3 regions of the Streptomyces sp. NPDC026417 genome follow, and region 1 is predicted to be linked to each of the others. Evidence: predicted binding sites of a transcription regulator. Region 1 holds the regulator's gene; each other region holds the start of a gene.

Region 1 (9,429 bases):
GCGGTCCGGCCGGGGTACGCGCCCGGGACGGGCCTACTTCAGGCCGATCGCCGCGCAGTCCGCCTTGAACTTCGACGTGCAGATCTGCTTGACCGTGTAGAAACCTTCCTCCACGACGGTCTCCTGGATGTTCTTCTTGGTCAGCGCGACCACGGGGACCAGCTGCGCGGGGACCTTCTTCGTGGTGGGGCTGTCGACCTTGTCGCGGGTGAGGGCGTCGAACTCGATCGACCGGCCCTGGACCTTCGCGACGGCCATCTGGGCCGCGGCCTCGGCCTCCTGCGGGTACGACTTGTAGACGCTCATGAACTGGTCGCCCGAGACGATGCGCTGCACGGCGTCCAGTTCGGCGTCCTGACCGGTGACCGGCGGGATCTTGGTGGCGCCGGTCTCCTTGAGGGCCTCGATGACGGCGCCCGCCATGCCGTCGTTGGCGGAGTAGACACCGGCGATGTTGTCCAGGCCGATGGCCGTGATCGCCTGCTCCATCTGGGTCTTGGCGTTCTCCGGCTTCCAGTCCTTGGTGTCGTACCGCTTGGCGATCTGCACCTTGCCCTCGAGCTCGCCGAGGGCGCCCGCCTTGAACTGGGCGGCGTTCGGGTCGGTGACCGAACCGTTCATCATGACGATCTTGCGGTTGGCCGCGTCGGCGCCGAGCGACTCCACCAGCGCCCTGCCCTGCACCTCGCCGACGAGCTCGTTGTCGAAGGAGATGTACGCGTCGATCGGCCCCTGCGCCAGGCGGTCGTACGCGATGACGGGGATGCCCGCGTCCTTCGCCTTCTTGACTCCGGCCGCTATCGACTTGGAGTCCACCGCGTCCAGCAGCACGACGTCGACCTTGTCGGCCACCATCTGCTCCAGCTGGCTGCTCTGCTTGGCCGCGTCCTGCTCGGCGTTGGCGTACTCGACCCGGCCCTTGTCGTTGGTGAGTTCGAGGACCTTCTTCTCGATGATGGGGTAGTCGAACTTCTCGTAGCGAGAGTTCTCCTTCTCCGGAAGGAGCAGACCCACCGTGATGTCGTCGCCCTTCTTGGGGCTGGCGGAGCTGCCGTCACCACCGATGCCGTCCACGACGCCGCAGGCGGCGAGCGGGGCAGCCATGGCAAATGCGCCCAAGGCTATGGCAGTACGACGCATACGGATTCGGGTGTTCACTTCATGTGCCTTCCGGACGAGGACGCAGCATTGCGACCAGGTGGCTGAAAGCCAACGCGGCGATCACCGCAGCGTCAAGGAGTAACCACTTAACGAGATGGCAACGGCCTTCTGTGTGTGGCGTGTGAAGGTACCAACTCTCCGGACGTGCGGGAACGTTGCGCCCTCTCCACTTCGTGGAAAGTTCCGGCACCCCCGTCCACACCTCCGTCCCTCACGGAGAGTAGCCACTTGCGTACGCCGCCACCCCGTGCGAAGGTGTCCCTCGGCCCATTAATCGAACGCCTGTTCCCATCGAGCGGGTGGGAGGGAGGTCGCCGGATGAGCGGCGCCCGAACGACGGGGAGCGCGGTCTGGATCGGCTCGCTCGTCCGCCGCTTCCCCGCACTCGTCGAGGCACTGGCCCCGGGAACCCGGGAGGGGCTCCCGGACGGCCCCGCGGAACCCGCGGCGGGCGGGCCCGCCCCGTCCGTACGCCTGTCCGTCCCGGACGCCGTGCGCGACATCACCGACGGGGTCGTGGAACTGGAGGAGGCCGTCCGCGAACGGCTGCGCCTGCGGCCCGTCGCTCCCGCCCCGGTGCCGGTGCGGTTGCGCCGCATCGCCGGACTCCTGGAACGCATCGCCGCCGACCCGCTGCTCGCCGCCCATGTGGAGGAGGAGACCCGGCGCATGGCGGCCCGCTGCGCCCGCGCCCTGGGCGACCGCGGAGCGACCTGAGGCCGCCCGCCCCGCCGGCGATCGCGACGTGCAGCGCGCAGCCGGCCCGGCGCCGGCCGGAAGGGGGCCGCCGGGCCGCCTGGGCCGCGTCCCCGCACGTGCAGGGGCCGGGAGGTGAACCTCACCTCCCGGCCCCTGCACGTACGGGGTGACGCGTGCGCGCCTACTGCTCGGACGACCGCTTGGGCCGCCAGACCACCAGCGCACTGGTCTGCTGGACGTCCTGGTAAGGCACCAGGTCCCGCCGGTACGAGGCGTGGACGGCGGCCTCGCGCTGCTGCATCGCGGCCGCGGCTCCGTCGAGGGCCGCCTCCATCTCCGCGACCCGGGACTGGAGGGCGGCGACCTGGTTCTCCAGCTCGATGATCCGCTTGATGCCCGCCAGGTTGATGCCCTCGTCCTGCGACAACTGCTGAACGGTACGCAGCAGTTCGATGTCGCGGGCCGAGTAGCGCCGGCCCCGCCCGGCCGTGCGGTCGGGAGAGACCAGGCCGAGGCGGTCGTACTGACGCAGGGTCTGCGGGTGCAGACCGGAGAGCTGGGCCGCCACCGAGATGACGTAGACCGGCGTCTCCTCGGTCAGTTCGTACGGGTTGCGTCGACGGCCGATTCCGTCCATGGCGTCCTCATGCTCCCTTCGCGGCCTGGAACAGCTCCGCCCGCGGATCCTCCTCCGCGGTCGCCTCGCGATACGCCTCCAACGCGTCGCGAGCCTTGCCCGAGAGGTCCTTGGGGACGGCGACCTCGACGGTGACCAGCAGGTCGCCGCGTGTGCCGTCCTTGCGGACCGCGCCCTTGCCCCGCGCCCGCATCGTGCGGCCGTTGGGCGTGCCCGGCGGCAGCTTCAGGGTGACCGGCGGCCCGCCCAGCGTGGGCACGCGCACCTCGCCCCCCAGCGCCGCCTCCGGGTAGGTGACGGGCACGGTGACGGTGAGGTTGTCGCCCTTGCGGCCGAAGACCGGGTGCGCGTCCACGTGCACGACCACGTACAGGTCGCCGGCGGGGCCGCCCCGTTCGCCCGGGGCACCCTTGCCGCGCAGCCTGATCCGCTGGCCGTCGCTCACCCCGGCCGGGATGCGCACCTGCATCGTGCGGGAGGACTTGGCCCGGCCGCTGCCCCGGCAGACCTCGCAGGGGTTCTCGGCGATCAGGCCGCGGCCCTTGCAGTCCGGGCAGGGGTCGGTCAGCGAGAAGCCGCCGCCCGATCCCCGGGCCACCTGGCCGGTGCCGACGCACGTCGGGCACACGCGCGGTGTGCCGTTCGCGTCGCCGGTGCCCGAACAGGCCTTGCAGGGCGACTGGGAGGACATGCGCAACGGGACCGTCGCGCCGTCCACCGCCTCCGTGAAGCTCAGCGTGACCTCGGACTCGATGTCCTGGCCGCGCCGGGGCTGCGTCCGGGCGCCGGTGCCCGCGCCACCGCGGTTGAACAGGCCCCCGAAGACATCGCCTATGCCGCCGCCGAAGCCGCCGGCCGCCGTACCGCCGCCCTGGGCACCGCCTCCGAAGAGGTCGCCCAGGTCGAAGTTGAAGGAGCCGCCGCCCGCGCCGGGACCGGGCCGGAAGCCGCCGTTGCCGAAGAGGGTGCGCGCCTCGTCGTACTCCTTGCGCTTCTTGGGGTCACCGAGGACGTCGTTCGCCTCGGAGATCTCCTTGAAGCGCTCCTCCGCCTTCGCGTTGCCCTTGTTGGCGTCCGGGTGGAACTCGCGGGCGAGCTTCCGGTACGCCTTCTTGATCTCGGCCTCGGTGGCGTCCTTGGGGACGCCGAGGACCTTGTAGTAGTCCTTCTCGATGAAGTCCTTGGTGCTCATCCTCGACGTCCCTCCTCCCTCGTCCGTACAACGTCAGCCCTCGTCCGGGCCACCGCTCTCCTTGTCCTCGGCCGACTCGGCCGACTCCGGGGAGTCCGCCTTGACCGTCTGCGCCCCGGGCTGGGGCTCGGCGACGGCCACCCGCGCGGGGCGGATGGTGCGCTCGCCGATGCGATACCCAGGCTGCAGAATCGCCACGCACGTCGTCTCGGTGACGTCCGGCGCGTAACTGTGCATCAGGGCCTCGTGGATGGTCGGGTCGAAGGGCTCGCCCTCCTTGCCGAACTGCTGCAGGCCCATCTTCGCCGCGACGGTCTCCAGCGACTCGGCCACCGACTTGAAGCCGCCGACCAGTTCGCCGTGCTCCCGCGCGCGGCCGATGTCGTCGAGTACGGGCAGGAGCTCGGTCAGGAGGTTCGCCACGGCGATCTCCTTGACCGCGATCCGGTCGCGCTCGACCCGGCGGCGGTAGTTCTGGAACTCGGCCTGGAGCCGCTGGAGGTCCCCCGTGCGCTCGGTGAGCGCGGTGCGGGCCTGGTCCAGCTGGGCCGTCAGGCCGGCCAACTGTGCTGCTGCGTCCCCGTCCGGGGCCGCCGCCGCCTCCTCTTCCGAGGAGGGGGTGGCGGCCTGCGGCTCGGCGTCGTCAGAGGTGGCGCCGGAAGGGACGTCAGGCTTCTCTTCGAAACCCGGGGTCTCCTCCGTCACGCGGCACCGTCCTTGCGGTCCTCGTCGACGATCTCGGCGTCGACGACGTCGTCGTCGGCACCCTTCGGCTGCTCGGCACCGGCGGCACCCTCGGCGCCACCGGCCGCCTGCGCGGCGTTGGCGTCGGCGTACATCGCCTGGCCCAGCTTCTGGGAGACGGCGGCGACCTTCTCGGTGGCCGTGCGGATCTCGGCGGTGTCCTCGCCCTTGAGCGCGGCCTTCAGCTCCTCGATGCCGGCCTCGACCTCGGTCTTGACCTCGCCCGGGACCTTGTCCTCGTTGTCCTTGAGGAACTTCTCGGTCTGGTAGACGAGCTGCTCGCCCTGGTTGCGGGTCTCGGCGGCCTCGCGGCGGGCGTGGTCCTCCTCCGCGTACTTCTCGGCCTCCTGGCGCATCCGGTCGACCTCGTCCTTCGGCAGCGAGGAGCCGCCGGTGACGGTCATCTTCTGCTCCTTGCCCGTGCCCAGGTCCTTCGCGGTCACGTGCATGATGCCGTTGGCGTCGATGTCGAAGGCGACCTCGATCTGCGGGACGCCGCGGGGCGCCGGCGGCAGACCGGTCAGCTCGAACATCCCGAGCTTCTTGTTGTACGCCGCGATCTCGCGCTCGCCCTGGTAGACCTGGATCTGCACGGACGGCTGGTTGTCCTCGGCCGTCGTGAAGATCTCGGAGCGCTTGGTCGGGATCGTGGTGTTGCGCTCGATGAGCTTCGTCATGATCCCTCCCTTGGTCTCGATACCGAGGGACAGCGGGGTCACGTCGAGGAGCAGGACGTCCTTGACCTCACCCTTGAGCACACCGGCCTGCAGGGCGGCGCCGATGGCGACGACCTCGTCCGGGTTGACGCCCTTGTTGGCGTCCTTGCCGCCGGTCAGCTCGCGCACGAGCTCCGCGACGGCCGGCATACGGGTGGAGCCGCCGACGAGCACGACGTGGTCGATCTCGGACAGCTGGATGCCGGCGTCCTTGATCACGTTGTGGAACGGCGTCTTGCAGCGCTCCAGCAGGTCGGCCGTCAGCTGCTGGAACTGCGCCCGGGTGAGCTTCTCGTCCAGGTGCAGCGGGCCCTCGGCGGACGCCGTGATGTACGGCAGGTTGATCGAGGTCTCGGTGGACGAGGACAGCTCGATCTTGGCCTTCTCGGCAGCCTCGCGCAGACGCTGGAGAGCCATCTTGTCCTTGGAGAGGTCCACGCCGTGGCCGCTCTGGAACTGCTTCACCAGGTAGTCGACGACGCGCTGGTCCCAGTCGTCACCACCGAGGTGGTTGTCGCCGTTGGTGGCCTTCACCTCGACGACGCCGTCGCCGATCTCCAGGAGGGACACGTCGAAGGTGCCGCCACCGAGGTCGAAGACGAGGATCGTCTGGTCGTCCTTGTCGAGGCCGTACGCCAGGGCGGCGGCGGTCGGCTCGTTCACGATGCGCAGGACGTTCAGGCCCGCGATCTCGCCGGCCTCCTTCGTCGCCTGACGCTCGGAGTCGTTGAAGTACGCCGGGACGGTGATGACCGCGTCCGTGACCTTCTCGCCCAGGTAGGCCTCGGCGTCGCGCTTCAGCTTCTGCAGGATGAAGGCGCTCATCTGCTGCGGGTTGAAGTCCTTGCCGTCCAGGTTGATCTTCCAGTCAGTGCCCATGTGGCGCTTGACCGAACGGACCGTCCTGTCGACGTTCGTGACCGCCTGGCGCTTGGCGACCTCGCCGACGAGCACCTCACCGTTCTTGGCGAAGGCGACGACGGACGGCGTGGTCCTGGCGCCCTCGGCGTTGGTGATGACGGTGGGCTCGCCGCCCTCCAGAACGCTGACGACGGAGTTAGTCGTGCCCAGGTCGATGCCGACCGCACGTGCCATGTCAATTCCTCCAGCTGACTTGAGTGGAACGGACTCAAGTGTGCATCACGCCGGGCGTGTGGTCAACAGAGCTGAGTCGGGGAGGCTCAACTCTTATCCGTTCCTTACGCGCAACAGGGTCCTGAGCTGGGTATTTGCGTGCGCCTTGGGTGACCCCCGAATGGCCGAGCCGGGGCAATCCGACACCGGGTGCCCGGGGAGCGTACGTCCACGCCGGGGAGAAATGCCGCAATATGGTGTGAATGACAGCATCCGGTTCCACCGGGCGGGCCGCGGCCCCGCGGTCCGGAGGTGCGGTGCCCCTGTGAGGCAAGCCTCAGCGACACAGATCACCGCCCGCCTGGCTACAGTGCGGCGCTGGAAATGGGTAGTCTCAGACGGACTGCATAAGTTACCGCTTAGTAATCACTCTCGAAGCACCACCTCGCAGGCCCGAGGAGCCCCCAAATGCAACTCGCCGCGATCATTGTGTCGCTGGTACTCGCCGTAGTCGGCGTGGCGCTGTTCGCCCGAGCCATCGCACAGATCTACCGGTTCGTGCGGCTCGGCCAGGACGTCCCCGCGGGCACCCGTACCGACGACTGGGCAGCGCGTACCGTCACGGTGGTCAGGGAGTTCCTCGGCCACACCCGGATGAACCGCTGGGGCGTGGTCGGTGTCGCACACTGGTTCGTCGCCGTCGGCTTCTTCTCGCTGGTCGCCACGCTGGTGAACGCCTTCGGCCAGCTCTTCGAGGCCGACTGGGTGCTGCCCGTCATCGGCCACTGGCTGCCGTACGAGATCTTCGTCGAGTTCATCGGCCTGATGACGGCGCTGGGCATCCTGACCCTCATCGTCATCCGCCAGCTCTCGCTGCCGACCCGGCCCGGCCGCAAGTCCCGCTTCGCGGGCTCGAACTTCGGCCAGGCCTACTTCGTCGAGGCCGTCATCCTCATCATCGGCCTCGCGATCATGACGCTGCGCGGCCTGGAGGGCGCCCTCACCGGCGTGGACCACTACGAGGCCGCCTACTTCGCCTCGTATCCGCTGGTCAGCGCCTTCAACGGGCTGAGCCTCAGCACGCTGCAGAACCTGGTCTACCTCACCGCGATGATCAAGATCGGGACGTCCTTCATCTGGATGATCACGGTCTCGCTGAAGATCGACATGGGTGTGGCCTGGCACCGCTTCCTGGCCTTCCCCAACATCTGGTTCAAGCGCAACGCCAAGGGCGGCACCGCCCTCGGCGGACTGCTGCCGATGACGTCCGGCGGCAAGGCGATCGACTTCACCGACCCGGGCGAGGACGACGTCTTCGGCGTCTCCCAGGTGGAGCAGTTCTCCTGGAAGGGCATCCTCGACTTCTCGACCTGCACCGAGTGCGGCCGCTGCCAGTCGCAGTGCCCCGCCTGGAACACCGGCAAGCCGCTCTCCCCCAAGCTCCTCATCATGTCGCTGCGCGACCACGCGCACGCCAAGGCGCCGTACCTGCTGGCCGGCGGCGGCAAGGACATGGAGGGCACCGAGAAGGCGACCGAGGAGCAGCTCAAGGACGTGCCCGCGGCGGCCCTCGCGGAGGCCGAGCGCCCGCTGATCGGCACCCTGGAGGAGAACGGGGTCATCGACCCCGACGTCCTGTGGTCCTGCACCACCTGCGGTGCCTGCGTCGAGCAGTGCCCGGTCGACATCGAGCACGTCGACCACATCGTGGACATGCGCCGCTACCAGGTGATGATCGAGAGCGCGTTCCCGTCCGAGGCGGGCACCATGCTCAAGAACCTGGAGAAGAAGGGCAACCCCTGGGGGCTGGCCAAGAAGCAGCGCCTGGAGTGGACGAAGGAGGTCGACTTCGAGATCCCGGTCGTCGGCCGCGACCTGGAGGACCTCTCCGAGGTCGAGTACCTCTACTGGGTCGGCTGCGCCGGCGCCCTGGAGGACCGGGCCAAGAAGACCACCAAGGCCTTCGCGGAGCTGCTGCACATCGCGGGCGTCAAGTTCGCGATCATGGGCGGCGACGAGAAGTGCACCGGTGACTCCGCCCGCCGCCTCGGCAACGAGCCCCTGTTCCAGGAGCTCGGCATGGAGAACGTCTCCGCGCTGAACATGGCCTTCGGCGAGGAGATGGACGACGAGGGCAACTTCACCGCCGAGTCGAAGAAGCCGAAGTCCGCCAAGAAGATCGTCGCCACCTGCCCGCACTGCCTCAACACGCTCGGCAACGAGTACCCGCAGCTCGGCGGCGACTACGAGGTCATCCACCACACCCAGCTGCTCCAGCACCTCATCGACGAGGGCAAGCTGCTGCCGGTGACGCCGGTCGAGGGCCTCATCACCTACCACGACCCCTGCTACCTGGGCCGCCACAACAAGATCTACACGCCGCCGCGCGAGATCATGTCGGCCGTCCCGGGCCTGCGCCAGCAGGAGATGCACCGCCACAAGGAGCGCGGCTTCTGCTGCGGCGCCGGCGGCGCGCGGATGTGGATGGAGGAGCGGATCGGCAAGCGCATCAACAACGAGCGGGTCGACGAGGCGCTCTCCCTGAACCCGGACATCGTCTCCACCGCCTGCCCGTTCTGCCTCGTCATGCTGACCGACTCGGTCAACGGCAAGAAGAACGACGGCAAGGCCAAGGAGTCCGTCCAGGTCGTGGACGTCGCCCAGCTGCTGCTGGACTCCGTCAAGACACCGGTCGACCCGGCGGGTCCGGCCGAGGCCGAGAGCACGCCGGAGCCCGAACCCGTCAAGTGACGGCCCCGTCCGGGGGGAGGGCGGCCGTGCGGTCGGGCACCGGCCGCCGCCCCTCGGACACTCCGCACCCCATGTCCCCGGTCGCCACCGGGGACATGGGGTGTTCTCGTGCCGAAGGACGGGTCCCCTCGATCGGGAGGACGGCCGGTTCCGCGCGCCCCGGCCTCCGCACCGGCCCGCCCAGGCCCCATCATGTGCCGTCATGATGTGCACCGTCGCCGGACGAGCCCTGGAGTCGCATTGACACGCCTGCGCGCCGTGCTGGTCTGCGCCGCGGTCCTCGCCGCCGCCACCGGATGCAGCGCGGACGGGCCCACCGCCGACCGCCCCTCGCACGGGCGTCCCGCCGCCGGGAAGCCCGCCGACCACCCCGACCCGGGCGACTTCAACGGCGACGGCTACGACGACTACGTCGACCATCTCCCGGCGAAGTCTCCGGGCGAGCAGGACTTCAC
Region 2 (9,429 bases), on a different contig from region 1:
AGCGGGCGAAGCGGCCGGACGCGGCCGCGGAGGCGTTCGCGGCGGGGATGCAGCTCGTCCACGCCAACCCCGCGCTGGCCGCGACGAGGGTCACCGTCTGCCGCCAGGAGAGCTGTCCGGCCGGGCCCCGCGACGGCCTGGTCCGGGTCGACTCGTGCGGCACGCTCCACGCCCACGCCACGCGCCGCGCGGCCCCCGCCGAGTGGGCCTGGGCCATCGCGCACGGCCTGATCCACCTCGGTTTCGGCCATGTGCCGGCGGCGACCGGTGAGCGCGAGCAGCCGGACCGCTTCGACCTCGCCGCACGCTGCGTCGTCGTCAACCGCTTCCTGCTCACCTTCTCCGTCGGGCGCACCCCCGAGGACCTGCCCGCCTCCTACCCCGACGGCGACGAGGAGCAGCTGGCCGCCCGCTGGCGCCGCGACGGCATTCCGCCCGTCTACGAGCACTGCGGCACGGCCGGCGGCGCACCCGACCAGCTCCTCGTGCCCTGGAACAGGTGGAGCGGGCGCACCCCGGACTGGCAGCTCGACTTCGCGCACGCCCTGACCCGCACCATGGCCACCGCGATGGACCTGGCGGGCGGCCGGCGCGACTCGATGACCGGCGCGCCCACCCGGCTGCAGCCCTGGGAGCGGGCACTGAGCTGGTTCGTGTCGTCGTACCCGCTGCTCGGCGGGATCGCGGCCGGCATCACCCTCGTCGCCGACGCGGAACTCGCCCGCGCGCACGACATCTCCGTCGCCGCGGTGGACGCGGAGGCCGGCGAGATCTACGTCAACCCGCTGCTCCGGCTGGAGGACGAGGAATGGCGGTTCGTCCTCGCCCACGAGATGCTGCATGCCGCGCTGCGCCACGGCGACCGCTGCGGCCCCCGCGATCCGCTGCTCTTCAACGTCGCCTGCGACTACGTCGTCAACGGCTGGCTGCTCGCCATGCAGATCGGCACGATGCCGGAAGGGCTCCTGTACGACGCCGACTTGACGGACCTCTCGGCCGAGGAGGTCTACGACCGCATCGTGGGGGACCTGCGCCGGATGCGGCGCAGGTCCACCTTGTGCGGGAAGGGCCGGCCCGACATCCTCGGCGGCCCCCTCGGTCCGCCCCGCGACGTCGTCGACCTCGACGAGTTCTACCGCCGCGGTCTCACCCGGGGCCTCGACCTGCACCAGCAGCTGGACCGCGGCTTCCTGCCGGGCGGCCTCGTCCAGGAGATCCGTACGCTCAGCCACCCGCCCCTGCCCTGGGACGCCCGACTGGCGCGCTGGTTCGACGAGTTCGTGCCCCGGCCGGAACCCGTCCGCAGCTATGCGCGCCCCGCCCGCCGGCAGGCCGCCACGCCCGACATCCCGCGCGCCGGGCGGTACTTCCCGCCCGAGGAGGTCGCCCGCTGCACCTTCGGCGTCGTCCTCGACACCTCCGGCTCGATGAACAGCACCCTGCTGGGCAAGGCACTGGGTGCCATCGCCTCGTACGCCGAGGCCCGCGACGTCCCGGCCGCCCGCGTGGTGTTCTGCGACGCGGCCCCCCACGACGCCGGATACCTTCCGGTCACCGAGATCGCCGGGCGGGTCCGGGTCCACGGCCGCGGCGGCACGGTGCTGCAGCCCGGCGTCGACCTCCTGCACCGGGCCGACGACTTCCCGCCGGGCGCGCCCGTCCTGGTGATCACCGACGGCGTCTGCGACGTCCTGCGGATCCGGCGCGAGCACGCGTACCTCGTTCCGCAGGGCGCACGCCTCCCGTTCACCGCTCGTGGCCCGGTCTTTCGCGTGACCTGAGCCCGAGTGTGATCGGATAGGGGTCACGAAAACCCGGGAACGGGACCACACCCGAAAGGACTCATCGTGGCAACCACGCGCTCCGCACACACTGTGTGGGAAGGCAACCTGTTCAAGGGCAACGGCGTCGTCACCTTCGACTCCTCCGGCAGCATCGGCGAGCAGCCCGTGACCTGGGCGTCGCGCGCCGAGGAGGCGAACGGCAAGACCAGCCCGGAGGAGCTGATCGCGGCCGCCCACTCCAGCTGCTTCTCGATGGCCTTCTCGAACATCCTCGACAAGGCGGGCACGCCGCCCACCAAGCTGGTCACCTCGGCCGACGTGAACTTCCAGCCCGGCGAGGGCATCACCGGCATCCACCTCACCGTCGAGGGCACCGTGCCGGGCATCGACGAGGCGGCCTTCGTCGCCGCCGCCGAGGACGCCAAGGTCAACTGCCCGGTCAGCCAGGCGCTCACCGGCACGACGATCACGCTGTCGGCCAAGCTGGCCTGACCCGCGCCCGTCCGACGATGCCGCGCCCCGTCACGGGGCGCGGCATCGTCGTTTGCCGGGCAGGCGGCATTGACAGATGTCCGCTCAAGTTTTGTGCTGGAGAGGGGGAGCGGCCGGTCGGAAGGGGACGGACATGGCGCGTGCGGTCGGGATCGATCTCGGTACGACGAACTCGGTGGTGGCAGTCCTGGAGGGCGGTGACCCCACCGTCGTCGCCAACGCGGAGGGTGCCCGCACCACCCCCTCGGTGGTGGCCTTCGCGAAGAACGGCGAGGTCCTCGTCGGTGAGGTGGCCAAGCGCCAGGCGGTCACCAACGTGGAGCGGACGGCGCGTTCGGTCAAGCGGCACATGGGGGACACCGCCTGGCGGTTCCCGGACCGGGGGGACGTCGACGGCACCCGCTACCGGGCCCAGGAACTGTCCGCGCGGGTCCTGCAGAAGCTGAAGCGCGACGCGGAGTCCTACCTCGGCGAGGAGGTCACGGACGCCGTGATCACCGTGCCCGCCCACTTCGACGACGCCCAGCGCCAGGCCACCAAGGAGGCCGGCGAGATCGCGGGCCTCAGGGTGTTGCGGATCATCAACGAACCGACGGCCGCCGCCCTCGCCTACGGGCTCGACCGGGGCGAGGAGCAGACCGTCCTCGTCTTCGACCTGGGCGGCGGCACCTTCGACGTCTCGCTCCTGGAGATCGGCGACGGCGTCATCGAGGTGAAGGCCACCAACGGCGACACCCGGCTCGGCGGCGACGACTGGGACCAGCGGATCGTCGACCACCTCGTCACCCGCTTCAAGGGCGCGCACGGCGTCGATCTCGGCCGGGACAAGATGGCGCTGCAACGGCTGCGCGAGGGGGCCGAGAAGGCGAAGATCGAGCTGTCCGGCTCCTCCGAGACGACCATCTCACTGCCGTACATCACGGCCTCCGCGGACGGCCCGCTGCACCTGGACGAGAAGCTGACGCGCGCCCGGTTCCAGGAGCTGACGGCCGACCTCCTCGACCGCTGCAGGGCCCCCTTCCACCAGGCGGTCGAGGACGCGGGGGTGAAACTGTCCGCGGTCGACCGCGTCATCCTGGTCGGCGGCTCGACCCGGATGCCCGCCGTGACCGACCTGGTCAGGGAACTCACCGGCAAGGACCCGCACAAGGGCGTCAACCCGGACGAGGTGGTGGCCGTCGGGGCGGCCCTCCAGGCGGGTGTCATCCGCGGCGACGTCAAGGACGTCCTGCTGCTCGACGTCACCCCGCTGTCCCTCGGCATCGAGACCAAGGGCGGCATCATGACCACCCTCATCGAGCGCAACACGACCATTCCCACCCGGCGTTCGGAGATCTTCACGACGGCCGCCGACAACCAGCCCTCGGTGGGCATCCAGGTCTTCCAGGGCGAGCGCGAGATCGCCGCGTACAACAAGAAGCTGGGCGTGTTCGACCTCACGGGACTGCCGCCCGCGCCGCGAGGGGTGCCGCAGATCGAGGTCGCCTTCGACATCGACGCCAACGGCATCATGCACGTCTCCGCGAAGGACCTCGCCACCGGACGCGAGCAGAAGATGACCGTGACCGGCGGCTCGGCGCTCCCCAAGGACGACATCGACCGCATGATGCGCGAGGCCGAGCGGTACGCCGACGAGGACCGCAGACGCCGCGAGGCCGCCGACACGCGCAACCAGGCCGAGCAACTGGTCTACCAGACGGAGAAGTTCGTCCGGGACAACGAGGAGCGCATTCCCGCCGGCACGCAGGCGGAGGTCGGCTCGGCGATCACGGAACTCAAGGCCCTCCTCGACGGCCCGGCCGACACGAGCGCCCTGCGCGCCGGCGTCGAGAAGCTGGCCGCGGTCAGCCAGCAGATGGGGCAGGCCATGTACGCACAGGCCCGCCGGTCACCGCCGCAGGAACCGGCCGGCGCCCCGGCCGAAGAGCGCGCCCCGGCCGACGAGGACGGCGTGGTGGACGCCGAGATCGTCGACGACGACAGGCCCGGCGGCGGGAGCGGCGACCGGGACGGCACCGCGGGCACCGGGTGACGGAACCGGTCCGCCGGGCGGTTCAGAAGCTCTCGCGGTACTCCCGCAGGAGCGCCTTGGTCCGCTCGGCGGAGGCGGCCCGCGCCGACATGTGGTCCAGCACCTCCAGATGCAGGGCCACCTCCAGGCGCGAGTCGAGATAGAGGGCGCCGGTCAGGTACTCGCTGTAGACCATGTCGGGCAGCTCGGGCTCCGCGAAACGGAACAGCGTGAAGGACGTGTACGTCCCCCGGTGCGGGCCGTCCGCGTACTCGGCGATCTGCAGCGTGATCTCGTCGTTCTCGGCCGCTTCGAGGAGCCGGTCGATCTGGTCGCGCATGACCTCGCCGCGAATGCTCACCGGGCGCCGCAGCACGGTCTCGTCCATGATCACCCAGAAGCGGGGCGGCTGTTCCCGGGTGAGCAGCTTCTGCCGCGTCATGCGCAGGGTGACGTGCCGCTCCACGGCCGCCGGGTCCGTCTGCCCGACGGTGCCGGCCTCCATGACGGCGCGCGCGTAGTCCTCGGTCTGCAGCAGCCCCGGCACGAAGTGCGGCTCGTACGACCGGATCATCCGGGCGGCGCCCTCCAGGCTGATGTGCATGCTGAACCAGTCCGGCAGCACATCGTGGAACCGCTGCCACCACCCCGCCTGATTGGCCTCCTCGGCCAGCGCGATGAAGCCCGTCACCTCGTCCTGGGGCACACCGTAGGTCGTCAGCAACACCTGGAGATACGGGATTTTGAGCGCGACCTCGGCCATCTCCATGCGCCGTACGGTCGCCGGGGCCACACGCAGCACGCGCGCCGCCTCCTCGCGCCGCAGCCCGGCGGCCTCCCGCAACTCCTGGAGCCGCCGTCCCAGTATCACCTGCCCCACGGTGGGCGCCGCCCGCCGCTCACTCACGCCACGCCTCCCCACGCGCCGAAGTACGTGAGCAGTGTGTCATGTTCCCCCGGAACCCTCACGGGGTCGGACGCATCACCCGTCCCGGCACGCGCTCGGTGATGGATCGTCAGGACACTTGTTGATGAAGGAACTTGGCGGTGGCCGGGTCCGCCGGGAGGAAGGTCTCGATGGCCAGCTCGGCGACCGTCACGTCCATCGGGGTGTTGAAGGTCGAGATCGAGGAGATGAAGGACAGCACCCGCCCGCCGTGCTCGATCCGCAGGGGCAGCGCGAAGGGCGCGACCGGCTCGTCCGGCTCCTCGGAAGCGGAGTGCTCCGGCACCGGGTGGGCCGCCACCTCCTCGTACAGGGCGCGCAGCGCGTCCGAGCGGTGGAGGGCGATCTGCCGGTCCATCTGCGCGAGCAGGTGCTCCCGCCAGGTGCGCAGGTTGCGGATGCGGGGGGCCAGGCCCTGCGGGTGCAGGGTGAGCCGCATGGCGTTCAGAGGGGGTTCCAGCAGGAACTCCGGGACGCCCTCCAGCAGCATGGTGATCCCGCGGTTGGCGGCGAGCACCGTGTACGTGGCGTCCACCACGAGCGCCGGATAGGGCTCGTAGCCCTGGAGCAGGCGCTCCATGCCCTGACGCAGCGCGTCCATCGACGGGTCGTCGAGCGGGGTCTCGGGGTAGCGGGGGGCGTACCCGGCGGCCAGCAGCAGCGCGTTGCGCTCCCGGACCGGCACGTCGAGGTGCTCGGCGAGACGCAGGATCATCTCCTCGCTGGGGCGGGCGCGGCCGGTCTCGACGAAGCTGATGTGGCGGGCCGAGGAACCCGCCCGGAGTGCCAGCTCCAACTGGCTCACCCGCCGCTGCTCGCGCCAGCCCCGCAGCAGCGGGCCGACGCCCTTCCCGGGCGGGGCGGTCGGGGGTCCGGCGGCCTCGGACACGGCTCTGGTCATGGGAGGACCGTAGCCGAGGAGCGGAACGGCGTGCCCGGGCCGGGAAGGGGGCCGGACCGCCACGGTCCTCGCGGCGGCCGGCCGAGGGTGGCGGCGGACACAGGGGGATGGAAGCTCGCGGCGTGGTCAGGGGGGTGGGCGACTCCCGGGGACGGGCTCGCGCCGGGGCCATGGTGGGGCAGCCCCGGGGAGGACCACCCGGCGTCGACCGGGTCCGGTGCCGCGACCGTGGCGCGTCCCTGTGGCAGGGTGAGTGTGAGCCCCTGCGCACCCCCGTCGTGAGAGAGGACCGAGGTCATGGCCGTCGAGCCGCTGCCCCGGAAGGAGATCGAGGACCGTCTGGCACAGCTGCCGGGCTGGTCGCTCGACGGAGACCGGATCGCCCGCTCCTACCGGCTGGGATCGCATTTCGCCGCGACCGCGATGGTCGTGCACATCGCCCAGGTGCAGGAGGAGCTCGACCACCACTCCGACCTCACCCTCGGCTACAACACCGTCGCCCTCACCGTGAACACGCACAGCGTCGGCGGCGCGGTCACCACCCTCGACTTCGATCTCGCCCGCCGGGTCGAGGAACTGGCCGCGGCCCACGGCGCGAGCTGAGCGGCGGCGCGGCACCGGCTCCGGTGCCGCGACACCCCCTAGGTGTCCGCCCGCCGGGTGAAGTCCATGACCCAGTTGGTCAGCCAGGTCTCTTCGTGGTCGACGGAGAAGGCCTGTTCCCAGCGGGCCGTGGTGGCCGAGACACCCGACCACAGGTACCGCACCCGTACGTCCCTGCCGTCGTGCGTGTCGTCCCCGTGGAACGTGCCGAGGCCCTCGACGAACCCGCCGGCCACCGGCGGGAACAGCCGGCCGCTGCGGCTGGACGACCAGTGCAGCGACCACTGCCCGCTCTCCGGTTCGAAGAGCCTCAGTGTGAGTCCGGTCCAGCCCTGGTCCGGCACCTTCATCTCGTCGATGTTCGCGGCCCCGCCGAACAGGCTCCGGCAGTGGGCGACCGCCCCGAACGCGTCCCAGCCGCTGCCGGGGTCGAGGAAGTCGGTGAGCCGGCGGTGGGCGACGTCCCACCTGCCGTGCAGGAAGTCGAAGTCGTGCGGGCTGCTCATCAGCGGTCTCCTGTGGTGCCCTCGGGAAGGGAGTCGGCGAGATAGGCGTCGAGGTCGGGGGTGCCCGGCGCGAGCAGATGCCGGACCCAGGCGTCGCGCTCGTGCAGGATCGGCGGCAGCTCCCACACGCAGCCGATCCACGGGCGGTCGAGGGTGACGAAGTGCGTCGGGTCGCGGTCCGGGCAGCCCAGCACCGGCTGGCCCGCCGCCGCGCCGCGGAAGTGCAGGACGTTGTCCCACACCCAGCTGTAGGCGTTGAGGTACGCGCCGTCGTCACCGCCCCGGTGCAGCACGACGAACGTCGCCGGCGGGGTGCCGTCCGGCACCGGGAGGAGCCGCGGCAGCATGGCGTAGGCCGCCCGCTGCACGTCCGGTGCGATGCCCGCCGCGTCGGCGGTGACGTGGTAGCGCTTGACCCACCGGCCCGCCACCTCGATCGGCGGTGGCACGGTCAGCAGCTTCTCGGCGAAGTCCGGGGAGGCGGGCGGCGGTGCGTCGTCCTCGGGGACCGGCCCCGGCACGGCACCCCGGGTGTCCGGGGCCGCGCCCTGGTTCGTGTACGTCATGGAGGGAAGCTAGAGGGCCTCCACTGACATCCTCTGTCAGTGAAGCCCGAAGGGATCTGGGACGCTGGCCGGGTGAAGTCAGCGCGCCTCGTGTCGATCCTGCTGCTGCTCCAGACCCGCGGGCGGATGACCGCCGCCGAGCTCGCCGAGCGGCTGGAGGTGTCGGTGCGTACGGTCTACCGGGACGTCGAGTCGCTGCACGCCGCCGGTGTCCCGCTCTACGGGGACGCCGGCCACGCGGGCGGCTACCGGCTCCTCGACGGCTACCGCACCCGGCTCACGGGCCTGACCACCGACGAGGCCGAGGCCCTCTTCCTGGCGGGCGCGCCCGGCCCCGCCGCCGAGCTGGGCCTCGGCTCGGTTCTGGCCGCCGCCCAGCTGAAGGTCCGCGCCGCCCTCCCGCGCGAGCTGCGTGAGCACGCCGACCGGGTCGGCGGCCGCTTCCACCTGGACGCGCCCGGCTGGTACGCCGACGGCGCCCGGGCGCCCCACCTGCCGGCCGTCGCCGACGCCGTGTGGAACAGCCGCGTCCTGCACGTCCTGTACCGCCGCTGGCGGACCCCCACCGACGTGGAGCGCCGGCTCGAGCCGTACGGCCTGGTCCTGAAGGCGGGCCGCTGGTACGTCGTGGCCGGACCGGGCCCCCGTACGTTCCGTGTCGACCAGATCCTCGAACTGGCGCCGACGGACGAGGAGTTCGCGCGTCCCGAGGACTTCGACCTCGCCGGGTACTGGACCGCGTACCAGCGGGATTTCCATGAACGACTGCACCGGGGCGAGGCGGTGGTCCGGCTCGCCCCGGGTGCGGTCGCCCGCCTGTCGCCCGCGGCCGCGCGCGCCGTCGAGGCGAACGGCGGCACCGAGCAGGGCGGTTGGGTGCGCGCCGTCGTTCCCATCGAGTCCGTCGACCGCGCGCACGACGAGTTTCTCGGCCTCGGCACGGACATCGAGGTGCTGGAACCCGCCGAGCTGCGCGACCGCCTCGCGCACACCGTCACCGTCCTGGCCGCCCGGTACGGCACCCCCGTCCCCGGCGGCGGCGACTGAGAGGCACAGAGCTCGTCTGTTCCTCCCAGGAGGTGACCACCGTGCAGCCCCCGCACCCGCACCCGCACCGTCACGGCAGACGCAGGATCTCCCGCATCCGCCTGTTTCCCGACCACCGCCGTCCGCGGCGCGCTCGCCGCCGCCGGCCTCACCGCACTGACCGCGTCCCCGGCCGCCGCGGCGACCGCCCGGCAGGCGGAGAGGCTCGACCGCGGCATGGTCAGCGTCCACACCGACAGCGGCAACCTGGTCAGCCGGCGCCGGCTCGGAACCGACCCGGACAACGTCTCCTTCAACGTCTACCGCGCCGGTACGAAGGTCAACTCCACCCCGGTCGCCGGCTCCACGAACTACTTCCACTCCGGGGCGCCGAACTCGCCGACTACACGGTCCGGGCGATCGTGCGGAGCCCCGCCGCCCGTCAGGTGGGCGGCGGGGCCGGTACGCGGAGCTGTAGCGGGGACTATTCGAGGAGCTCCGCGTACGAGCCCATGGCGAGGGCTATGTCCGCCTGGGCCCAGAACCGGTGGTACGTGAAGGTGGGCGCGGCGCCGCCCGCGAGATAGCTCTCGA
Region 3 (9,429 bases), on a different contig from region 1:
GGAGCGGGTACGTCGGCCCGGCCGCACGGCCTTGCGGACGCGGGCCCCTGCCTGCTCACACGTGTCCGCCAGTGCGGACAGAGGTGGATCTTGTGGCTCCGGTTCGAACCCTACGTCAACTCGGCAGTGAAGACAGGCCCGGAAGGGTGACCTGGATCCGGCAGCCCCGCTGGGATTCGGCCACTCCGATCCGGCCGCCGTGCAGATCGACCGCCCAGCGGGCGATGGCGAGCCCCAGGCCCGTACCGCCGTCGCTGCCCGGGCCGTGCGGCGAGGGGACGCCACCGCGGTTGAACCGCTCGAAGACCCGGTGCCACTCCGACTTCGGGATGCCGGGGCCCTCGTCGAGGACCTCCAGGTCCAGCGACTCGGGGGAGACGCCCCGGCGGGCCTTCACCGTCACCCGGCCGTGCGGCGGGCTGTGCTTGACCGCGTTGTCGATGAGGTTGGCGACGACCTGGTGGATCCGCTCGGGGTCCGCGTGGGCGGTCAGCTCGGGCGGGGACACGTCCAGGTGCAGGTGGACGTCCGTGCGGGTGTGGCTGCCGGAGCCGGAGGCGATGCCCGCGCGCGCGGAGGCTACCATGTTGGCCTCCTTGAGGACGCCGGACAGGTACGGCCAGACCTCGAAGCGGCGCTTCTTCAGCGGCACGACGCCGTTGTCGAGCCGGGAGAGGTCGAGCAGGGTCTCCACCAGGCGGCCGAGGCGCTCGGTCTGCTTCAGGGCCGTGCGCATCGTCTCGGGGTCGGCGGCCGAGACGCCGTCGACCACGTTCTCCAGGACCGCGCGCAGGCCGGCGATGGGGGTGCGCAGCTCGTGGGAGACATTGGCCACGAGTTCCTTGCGCTGGCGGTCCTGGGCCTCCAGCTCGTCCGCCATGAGGTTGATCGTCTGGGCCAGGTCGCCCAGCTCGTCCCGGCGGCCGTCGCTCACCCGGCGCGTGTAGTCGCCGTGCGAGATGGACCGGGCGACCGTGTTCATCTCGTCCAGCGGGGCGGTGAGCGAATGCGCCACGAACTGCGTGATCAGCAGGGTGGCGATCATCGAGAAGACGGTGATGAAGCGCAGCTCGGTCTCGGTGCGCACCGCGATCATGAGCAGGCCGGTGGTGATGAGGACGGAGACCACGACCAGCGTGCCGAGCTTCGTCTTGATCGAGAAGGGCCGTACGCCTCCCCAGGGGCCTGCACCCTTGCGCGCCCCGAACCCGCTCATCACATCCGCCCCCTCAAGAGGTCCCGAACAGCGGCCCGGCTCAGGGAGTCGGGGTCTCCAGCGCGTAGCCCACGCCGTGGACCGTGCGGATGCGCTCGGCGCCGATCTTCCGGCGCAGGGCCTTGATGTGGCTGTCGACGGTGCGCGTCCCGGAGGCGTCCGCCCAGTCCCAGACCTCGGCGAGCAGCTGCTCGCGGGACAGCACCGCGCGCGGGGTGTTCGCCAGGCAGACCAGCAGGTCGAACTCGGTGGGCGTCAGGTGCACGTCCTCGGAGCGGACCCGGACCCGGCGCTGGGCGTGGTCGATCTCCAGCTCGCCGAGGCGCAGGATGCCGCTGCGCGGCGTCGACGCGGCCACCACGGCACGCTCCACGCGGCGCAGCAGGACGTGCACCCGGGCGGCCAGCTCGCGCATCGAGAACGGCTTCGTCATGTAGTCGTCGGCACCGACGCCGAGGCCGACCAGCATGTCCGTCTCGTCGTCGCGGGCCGTGAGCATGAGGACGGGTACCGGGCGCTGGGCCTGCACGCGGCGGCAGACCTCCAGGCCGTCGAAGCCGGGCAGCATGATGTCGAGGATCAGCAGGTCGGGCTGCCAGGCCTCGGCGGTGTCGACCGCGGCCGGGCCGTCGCCCGCCGTCTGCACCAGGAATCCCTCGGCTCGCAGACGGGCCGCGATGGCGTCGACGATCGTCGGGTCGTCCTCGACCACCAGCACCCGCCGCTGAGCGCCGGGCGTCGCCGCCGTGCCGTTGTGGGAGGTGTGTGTCTGCTCCATCGCCCGCCCCTGAAGTGTGCTTTCCGGAATCCGTGGGGTGATCCCATGACTGCGCTTGACGCTTGAATGATCCGCGTCAGGGAAGCAGAGTACGGGCAGTCACCGCGGCTCGGCTATCCAGGCCTTACCGCGAGGTGCACCACGTCGGGAACGCCCCGGGCAACGGGGATCTCTTCGGTACGCACCCGTTGGAATCCGGCATTCCGCAAGGTTCCTTCAAATTCCGGAGAGGGTTGCGCGGACCACACCGCGAGCACGCCGCCGGGCCTCAACGCCCGTGCGCAGCTTGCCAGTCCGGCCTCGGCGTACAGGCTGTCGTTGCCCTCGGTGACCGTCCAGCCGGGTCCGTTGTCGATGTCCAGGCACAGGGCGTCGTACGTGGCGGAGATCTCATTGACGTGCGCGACGAGATCGGCCTCCAGGATTTCCGTCCGCGGATCGGCGAGCGCCTCGGAGGACAGCGCGGAGAGCGGTCCGTCGCGGTGCCAGCCGATGACGGCCGACTCGCGCTCGACGACGGTGATGCGGCCCCAGCGCGGATCCGCGGCGGCGTGTGCGAGCGAGAAGCCGACGCCGAGGCCGCCGATCAGCACGCTCGGCGCCGCGCGCCCGTCCAGGGCGTCGTACGCGGCGTCGACGAGCAGCCGCTCCGAGCGGCCGTCGGAGGTGTCCATCAGGAAGCATCCGTTGGCGATGATCTGCAGCAGCCCGCCGTGGCGCCGCAGCACGACCTCGCCGTACGGGCCCTCCCGGCGATCGATGACCACAGGGGTGTCGTACGTGGCAGTCATGGCGCCCATCCTGGCAGTTGCGCGGCAGGTCCCGGCGGGATTTTCCGACCGCCCGGGCGACCTCGGGGCTCGACCGCCCCGGCCGCCCCGCGACCGCCCGGGCGTTCCCGGGCTCGACCGCCCCGGCCGCCCCCGGGGCTCGTGCGCCGGGGGCCGCAGCGGTGGGAGTCCGCCCCGGCCGGGGCCACCGCGCCCCCGAGCCGGGGCCGGTGCCCTCGTCGGGTTTCGCCGCCCGGCGCCCCTCTCAGCCCGCCGTGTGGCGCGCGCTCGTCAGCGGCGCCTCCACCCGCCACCCCAGGGACTCGTACAGGGCCCGGCCGTCCGGTGTGCCGGCCAGGACTCCCGTCACGGCGCCCTGCGCGACCGCCGTGTGGACGAGGGTGCGGACGACCAGCCGGCCCAGGCCTCTGCGGCGGTGCTCCGGGGCGGTCTCGATCCGGTCGAGGACCGCGGTCGCGCCGGTCGGTGCGACCTGGCCGTGGGCCGCCCAGGAGCCGTCCGGCGCGACGACGAGGGCGTGGCCCACCCCGCCCCGCGACCAGCTGCGCAGCCGGTACCCCTGCGGAGGCCCGCCGCCGTCGCCGGACGTCGTGCCGGAGCCGGTCAGCCCGGCCGTCATGAGGAAACCCGGCTCCGGGTCCACCCACCAGCCCGCGCCCAGTGAGGGCCCGACGGCCGACGGCTCCGCGAAGACCTTGAGCCACACGCCGGTCCCGGTCACCGCGTCCGCGACCTTCCGCACGGCCGCCTCCTCGACGGCGTCCCCGGTCGCGTCGAACACGTGCCGTGTGACGTGCTCCGCCTGCCCCACGTCGATCGTGTACCCCCAGCGCTCCGTCACGGGCGGTGCCGCTCCCCGGGACACCACCCACCCGTCCACCCACGCCCGCACGATCCCGCCCACCGCAACCTCCGTAATAGGCAATGACGTATTTGGAGTATTACCCAACCTGCCTGCGCGGGTCGAGATGGCGGTCCGTGGAAGTGATCGCTCAGAGCGAACGCGGCGAGGGGAACAATCGGAGGCTCACGTGCATTGAGTCGGCATAGCTCAACTTGACTGCCGAAGGGGAGATCATGGCTACTGAGTCCACGGCGTTCACACCGCTCATCCTGCCCGTGCTGCCGCTCGACGACGAGGTCGTGCTGCCCGGAATGGTGGTTCCGCTGGACCTGAACGACGCCGACGTCCGCGCCGCGGTGGAGGCCGCCCAGGCCGCCGCGCGGTCCGAACCCGGCAAACCGAAGGTGCTGCTGGTGCCCCGCGTCGACGGGGCGTACCCGGGCACGGGCGTGCTCGGCACCGTCGAGCAGGTCGGCCGCCTGGCCGACGGCGACCCGGGCGCCCTGATCCGCGGGCGGGGGCGCGTGAAGATCGGCGCGGGCACCACCGGCCCCGGTGCCGCCCTGTGGGTCGAGGGCACGCGAATCGACGAGACCGTGCCCGACCCGCTGCCCGGCCAGGTGGCGGACCTCGTCAAGGAGTACAAGGCCCTCGCCACCAGCTGGCTGCGCAAGCGCGGCGCCTGGCAGGTCGTGGACCGGGTGCAGGCCATCGAGGACGTCTCCGCCCTCGCCGACAATTCCGGTTACTCGCCCTTCCTCTCCACGGAGCAGAAGGTGGCGCTGCTGGAGACCGCCGACCCGGTCGCCCGGCTGAAGCTGGCCACCGAGCAGCTCCGCGAGCACCTCGCCGAGCAGGACGTCGCCGAGTCCATCGCCAAGGACGTCCAGGAAGGCGTCGACAAGCAGCAGCGCGAGTTCCTGCTGCGCCGCCAGCTCGAAGCCGTACGCAAGGAACTGCGCGAGCTGAACGGGGATTCCCAGGACGGCGAGGAGTCCGACGACTACCGGGCGCGCGTGGAGGCCGCCGATCTCCCCGAGAAGGTCCGTGAGGCCGCTCTCAAGGAGGTCGAGAAGCTGGAGCGCGCGAGCGACCAGTCGCCCGAGGGCTCCTGGATCCGCACCTGGCTCGACACCGTGCTCGAACTCCCGTGGAACGAGCGCACCGAGGACGCGTACGACATCCGGGGCGCCCAGCGCGTACTGGACGCCGAGCACGCGGGCCTGCAGGACGTGAAGGAGCGCATCACGGAGTACCTGGCGGTGCGCAAGCGGCGCGGCGACCGGGGCCTGGGCGTGGTCGGCGGCCGGCGCGGCGGTGCCGTGCTCGCGCTCGTCGGACCGCCCGGCGTCGGCAAGACCTCGCTCGGCGAGTCCGTCGCGCACGCCATGGGCCGCAAGTTCGTCCGTGTCGCCCTCGGCGGTGTGCGGGACGAGGCGGAGATCCGGGGCCACCGCCGCACCTATGTCGGCGCGCTGCCCGGCCGGATCGTCCGCGCGATCAAGGAAGCCGGGTCGATGAACCCGGTCGTGCTGCTCGACGAGATCGACAAGGTCGGTTCCGACTTCCGCGGGGACCCTGCCGCGGCGCTGCTCGAAGTGCTCGACCCGGCGCAGAACCACACCTTCCGCGACCACTACCTGGAGGTCGAACTGGACCTCTCGGACGTGGTGTTCCTGGCCACGGCCAACGTGCTCGAAGCCATCCCGGAGGCGCTGCTCGACCGGATGGAGCTGGTCCGCCTGGACGGCTACACCGAGGACGAGAAGGTCGTCATCGCCCGCGACCACCTGCTCCCGCGTCAGCTGGAGCGGGCCGGTCTGGAGAAGGACGAGGTCGCGCTCGACGAGAGCGCGCTGCGCAAGCTCGCCGGCGAGTACACCCGGGAGGCGGGTGTGCGGAACCTGGAGCGGTCGGTGGCCCGGCTGCTGCGCAAGGTCGCGGCCCAGCACGAACTGGGCGATCGGGAGCTGCCGTTCACGGTGACCGACGCGGATCTGCGCGGTCTCATCGGGCGGCCGCACCACGTGCCGGAGTCCGCCCAGGACCCGGCCGAGCGCCGTACGGCGGTGCCCGGGGTCGCGACCGGCCTCGCGGTCACCGGCGCGGGCGGCGACGTCCTCTACGTGGAGGCGTCGCTGGCCGACCCGGAGACGGGCGCGGCGGGTCTGACCCTGACGGGCCAGCTCGGCGACGTGATGAAGGAGTCCGCGCAGATCGCGCTGAGCTTCCTGCGCTCCCGCGGAGCCGAACTGGAGCTGCCGGTCGGCGACCTGAAGGACCGGGGTGTGCACATCCACTTCCCGGCGGGCGCCGTCCCGAAGGACGGACCGAGCGCGGGCGTCACGATGACGACGGCCCTGGCGTCGCTGCTCAGCGGCCGACTGGTCCGCACGGACGTGGCGATGACCGGTGAGGTGTCCCTGACCGGACGGGTGCTGCCCATCGGCGGCGTCAAGCAGAAGCTGCTGGCCGCCCACCGGGCGGGTGTGACCACGGTCGTCATCCCCAAGCGCAACGAGGCCGACCTGGACGACGTCCCGGCCGAGGTGCTGGAGAAGCTCGACGTGCACGCGGTCACGGACGTCCGCCAGGTACTGGAGCTGGCGCTCGCCCCGGCGACGAACGGCGCGGAGGCGGAGGTGCCGGTGGCGGCGTGAGGGACGCCCACCGGTCGGGGAGGCCCGGGCCCCTGCGGGGTCCGGGCCTTCCCGCGCCGTCGTGCCGGACGGCCCCTAGCCGTTGGCGAGGGCGGCCACGCGGTCGAGGGCGCCGTTGAACTTGTCGTGGTCGCCGACCGTCGGGCCCGAGGACGTGTACTGCCACATCGTGTAGAAGCCCCAGCCGGCGGGCAGCGTGCCCGGGTCGGCGGCGTAACGGGCGATCCACAGCGGGTTGGCCGTGGCGAAACCGCCGTAGTTGCCGGTGCACTGGGTCCACCAGGTGGTGGCCGTGTAGAGGACGGCGTCCCGGCCGGTGCGCGCCTTGTACTGGTTCAGGAAGTCGCGGATCCAGGTGACCATCGCGCTCTGGGTCTTGCCGTAGCAGGCGGCTCCGTACGGGTTCCATTCGATGTCGAGGGCGCCCGGCAGGGTCCTGCCGTCCCGCGACCAGCCGCCGCCGTGGTCCACGAAGTAGTTCGCCTGGGTGGCCCCGCCGGTCGTGTCGGGGGTCGCGAAGTGGTACGAGCCGCGGATCATGCCCACGTTGTAGGAGCCGTTGTACTGCTGGGCGAAGTAGGGGCTCGTGTAGTACGTCCCCTCCGTCGCCTTGACGTAGGCCCACCTGACCCCGCTGTTCCACAGGGTCGACCAGGCGACGTTGCCCTGGTGGCTGCTGACGTCGACGCCCTCCGTCTGGGCGGCGTCACCGGTGGACGGCGTCCCGTCCCGGCCGTCGTGCGCGAGGACGCCCATCCCCATGTGGGCGGAGCCGCGGGCGGGCGTGTCTGCGGCCTCGGCGAGCGTCGCCGGAAGGGTGAGCAGGAGGGCGAGCGCGGCGAGCAGGACGCCGGCCCTGGGGAGAGGCTGGGCGAAGCGCGGGGGGCGGGCGGTTCCGCATCTGTGCACGGGCATGGCGTGCCTCCGAGGGGTTCGGTGGTGCGCGGTGATGCTCGGTGGGGGGAGAGCGGGAGAACCACGGGCAGCCGCACGCGCTCCTGGGGAGACGGGTCGTCCTCGACCGGTCGATGGCGTGGGCATGCCAGTCTTTGCCTGCTGAAGAAGCTACGCACGTAGAAGAGGGGGTGGGAAGAGGGGCCGGAGGCTGCCGTTGGTCTACTCCTGCGAAATACTGACGGAGCTGCGGCAACGGCCACTTTTGGCGGAAACTTTCAGGATCGGGAAACCGGGTCAGGGGTGCTGACGTGCACGAGCACGCGACGGACGACGGGCATCACGTCGAATCCACCACGGCGGGGAATGGTGTGGACCAGGAATTCCCCGCGCTGGAACGCGAGTTGACCGTGTTTCTGCGACGCGCCCGCGCCTCCTCCGGCGAGATGGCCCGGGAGGTCCACCCCGACCTGGAGTCCTCCGCCTACGGGCTCCTGGTCCGGCTGGAGGAGTGCGGCCGCCAGCGGGCCACCGAACTCGCCGCGTACATCGGGGTGGGGAAGGCGACCATGTCCCGCCAGCTGCGCGCCCTGGAGGAACTCGGCCTCGTCGCCCGCGAGCCCGACCCGGCGGACGGCCGCGCCTGGCTCGTCCACCTCACGGAGGAGGGACGGGTGCGCTTCCGGGCGGTACGGGAGGCGCGCCGCGCGCGCTACGTCCGCCAGCTCGCCGGCTGGGACCCGCGCGAGGTCGCGGAACTGGCGCGGCTGCTGCATCAGTTGAACCGGGGAGTGGAAGGCGCGTAGGGGCGCCGTCCGGGGCCGGACCGCCGGCGGCCCCTTCCCGGGGGCTCACAGCTCCACGAACACCACCGTCGCGTCGTCGTGGGTCTTGCCGCGGCGCGGATGCGTCCGGTTCTCGGCGTCCGCCGTCTCCAGCGCCCGGGTGCGCTCGACGAGCGACTCCGCACCCTCCTTGCGGACGAGGGTGAACAGGTCCGTCCAGCCGCCCTGATGGAACTTCTCCGTCCAGCGGGCCGCCCCGTCCGTCAGGGCGGCCAGGGCGCGGACGTCCCGCCGGGGCAGGGTCCCGGTCACCGCCCGCCGGGCCACCGAGACGTCGGCCGCCGCGGTGAAGAAGCCGCCCTCCTTGTTGCGGACGGTCGCGTCCGCGACGGCGTCCGTGGCCAGGGAGGCCATCGGGATGCGGGAGAGGCGGTCGTCCAGCACCGCGGTCACCTCGCCGGTGGGGGCCTGGAGCAGCAGCGCGGAGTCCGACAGCACCAGGTATTCGACCGTGTGGGCGGACCAGCGCGCGAGGACGACGGTTGCCTGGGGCGTGCGCGGGTGAGAAAGGTCACACGTGTCGGCGTGTGCCGCGGCCGTCCGCCGGATCGCGTGCGTGAGCACCTCCGGCAGCGTCACATCCGGTTGCGAAACGGATAGTTCGGTCAGCGCCCCGCCCAGTCGCGCGGTGAACCAGGGGACCGAATGCCGACAGCCGGCGTCCCCCTTCGGGGGCGTCACGCCGTCCAGCACGACCAGGGCGCCGCCCTGTCCTGAGGCCGGAAGTCCGACCGCGGCGAAGTCCTCATTGGGGCGGTCCGGGTCACCGGGCCGCGTGACGAGTTCAGTGCGCATCCGGCCAGTCTGCACGAGGCCTTCACACCATTGACCGAAGACCGGCGCCGGCCGCCGGACGGCGCCGACCGCCAGGTCAGACGCCTGGTTTGGCATGGAATGATCGACTCCGGTGACGCGTGGCGGCGAATACTGCCAAAGCGCGCCGCCGACGTCCAACCGGCCCGCCGCGCGGGCCCGCGGCACGCGCCGCGGGAACTTGCCCGCCAACTCCTCGCCGAGGTTCACTCCTTCGGGTGGCGGCTCGGACGATGCGGGACCACTGCCCACCGGCACTGGGAGGGTCGGGAGCCGTACCGGGCGGCGGACGCCCCAGTTGACGGAACGTCACCCGGGCCCATGGGTACACGAGTCAGGAATGCGAGCACCGGTGCAGAAAATGCGGCCTCGGCGCACAGGCAAGCAGACGGCCTCCAAGGAGGGTGCGACCGGCGACGCCGCCGCCGACTCCGCGGGCAGGGGCCGTCCCGCCCACGTACGCAACCGGCTCATCGTCGCCGTGGCGGTCGTCGCGGCGGCCATCGCGGGAGCGGGCGCCCCGACCGTCCTCGCCGCCTCGGGGCAACTGAGCGACTCCCAGGATCTGGTGACGCTCGCCCGGCAGAC

The links. Region 1 encodes HspR, which represses chaperone genes until heat shock. Its sites were predicted from a motif close to TTGAGNNNNNNNNNCTCAA; they were not measured.
Region 2: a site for HspR is predicted at 2,346-2,364, ahead of dnaK (molecular chaperone DnaK). Genes of this name have one in related genera too.
Region 3: a site for HspR is predicted at 3,822-3,840, ahead of lon (endopeptidase La). Genes of this name have one in related genera too.

The regions. Positions count from the first base shown of each region.
Region 1 is NZ_JBVHPY010000008.1:9,173-18,601, reverse strand. It holds gene ACZ4NT_RS14770 (substrate-binding domain-containing protein) at 34-1,104, opposite strand; gene ACZ4NT_RS14765 (hypothetical protein) at 1,480-1,878, shown strand; gene ACZ4NT_RS14760 (heat shock protein transcriptional repressor HspR) at 2,042-2,497, opposite strand; gene dnaJ (molecular chaperone DnaJ) at 2,505-3,689, opposite strand; gene grpE (nucleotide exchange factor GrpE) at 3,723-4,394, opposite strand; gene dnaK (molecular chaperone DnaK) at 4,391-6,244, opposite strand; gene ACZ4NT_RS14740 ((Fe-S)-binding protein) at 6,692-8,974, shown strand; gene ACZ4NT_RS14735 (FG-GAP repeat protein) at 9,215-9,429, shown strand, end outside.
Region 2 is NZ_JBVHPY010000009.1:7,731-17,159, reverse strand. It holds gene ACZ4NT_RS16175 (DUF2201 family putative metallopeptidase) at 1-1,781, shown strand, start outside; gene ACZ4NT_RS16170 (OsmC family peroxiredoxin) at 1,848-2,276, shown strand; gene dnaK (molecular chaperone DnaK) at 2,410-4,308, shown strand; gene ACZ4NT_RS16160 (helix-turn-helix domain-containing protein) at 4,331-5,194, opposite strand; gene ACZ4NT_RS16155 (helix-turn-helix domain-containing protein) at 5,304-6,134, opposite strand; gene ACZ4NT_RS16150 (4a-hydroxytetrahydrobiopterin dehydratase) at 6,432-6,737, shown strand; gene ACZ4NT_RS16145 (hypothetical protein) at 6,776-7,243, opposite strand; gene ACZ4NT_RS16140 (hypothetical protein) at 7,243-7,809, opposite strand; gene ACZ4NT_RS16135 (helix-turn-helix transcriptional regulator) at 7,882-8,856, shown strand; partial or broken gene ACZ4NT_RS16130 (rhamnogalacturonan endolyase family protein) at 8,943-9,260, shown strand; gene ACZ4NT_RS16125 (glycoside hydrolase family 48 protein) at 9,320-9,429, opposite strand, start outside.
Region 3 is NZ_JBVHPY010000005.1:119,004-128,432, forward strand. It holds gene ACZ4NT_RS10130 (sensor histidine kinase) at 116-1,216, opposite strand; gene ACZ4NT_RS10135 (response regulator transcription factor) at 1,257-1,994, opposite strand; gene ACZ4NT_RS10140 (spermidine synthase family protein) at 2,108-2,785, opposite strand; gene ACZ4NT_RS10145 (GNAT family N-acetyltransferase) at 3,030-3,689, opposite strand; gene lon (endopeptidase La) at 3,863-6,289, shown strand; gene ACZ4NT_RS10155 (lysozyme) at 6,365-7,204, opposite strand; gene ACZ4NT_RS10160 (MarR family transcriptional regulator) at 7,495-7,989, shown strand; gene ACZ4NT_RS10165 (protein phosphatase 2C domain-containing protein) at 8,035-8,823, opposite strand; gene ACZ4NT_RS10170 (sensor histidine kinase) at 9,194-9,429, shown strand, end outside.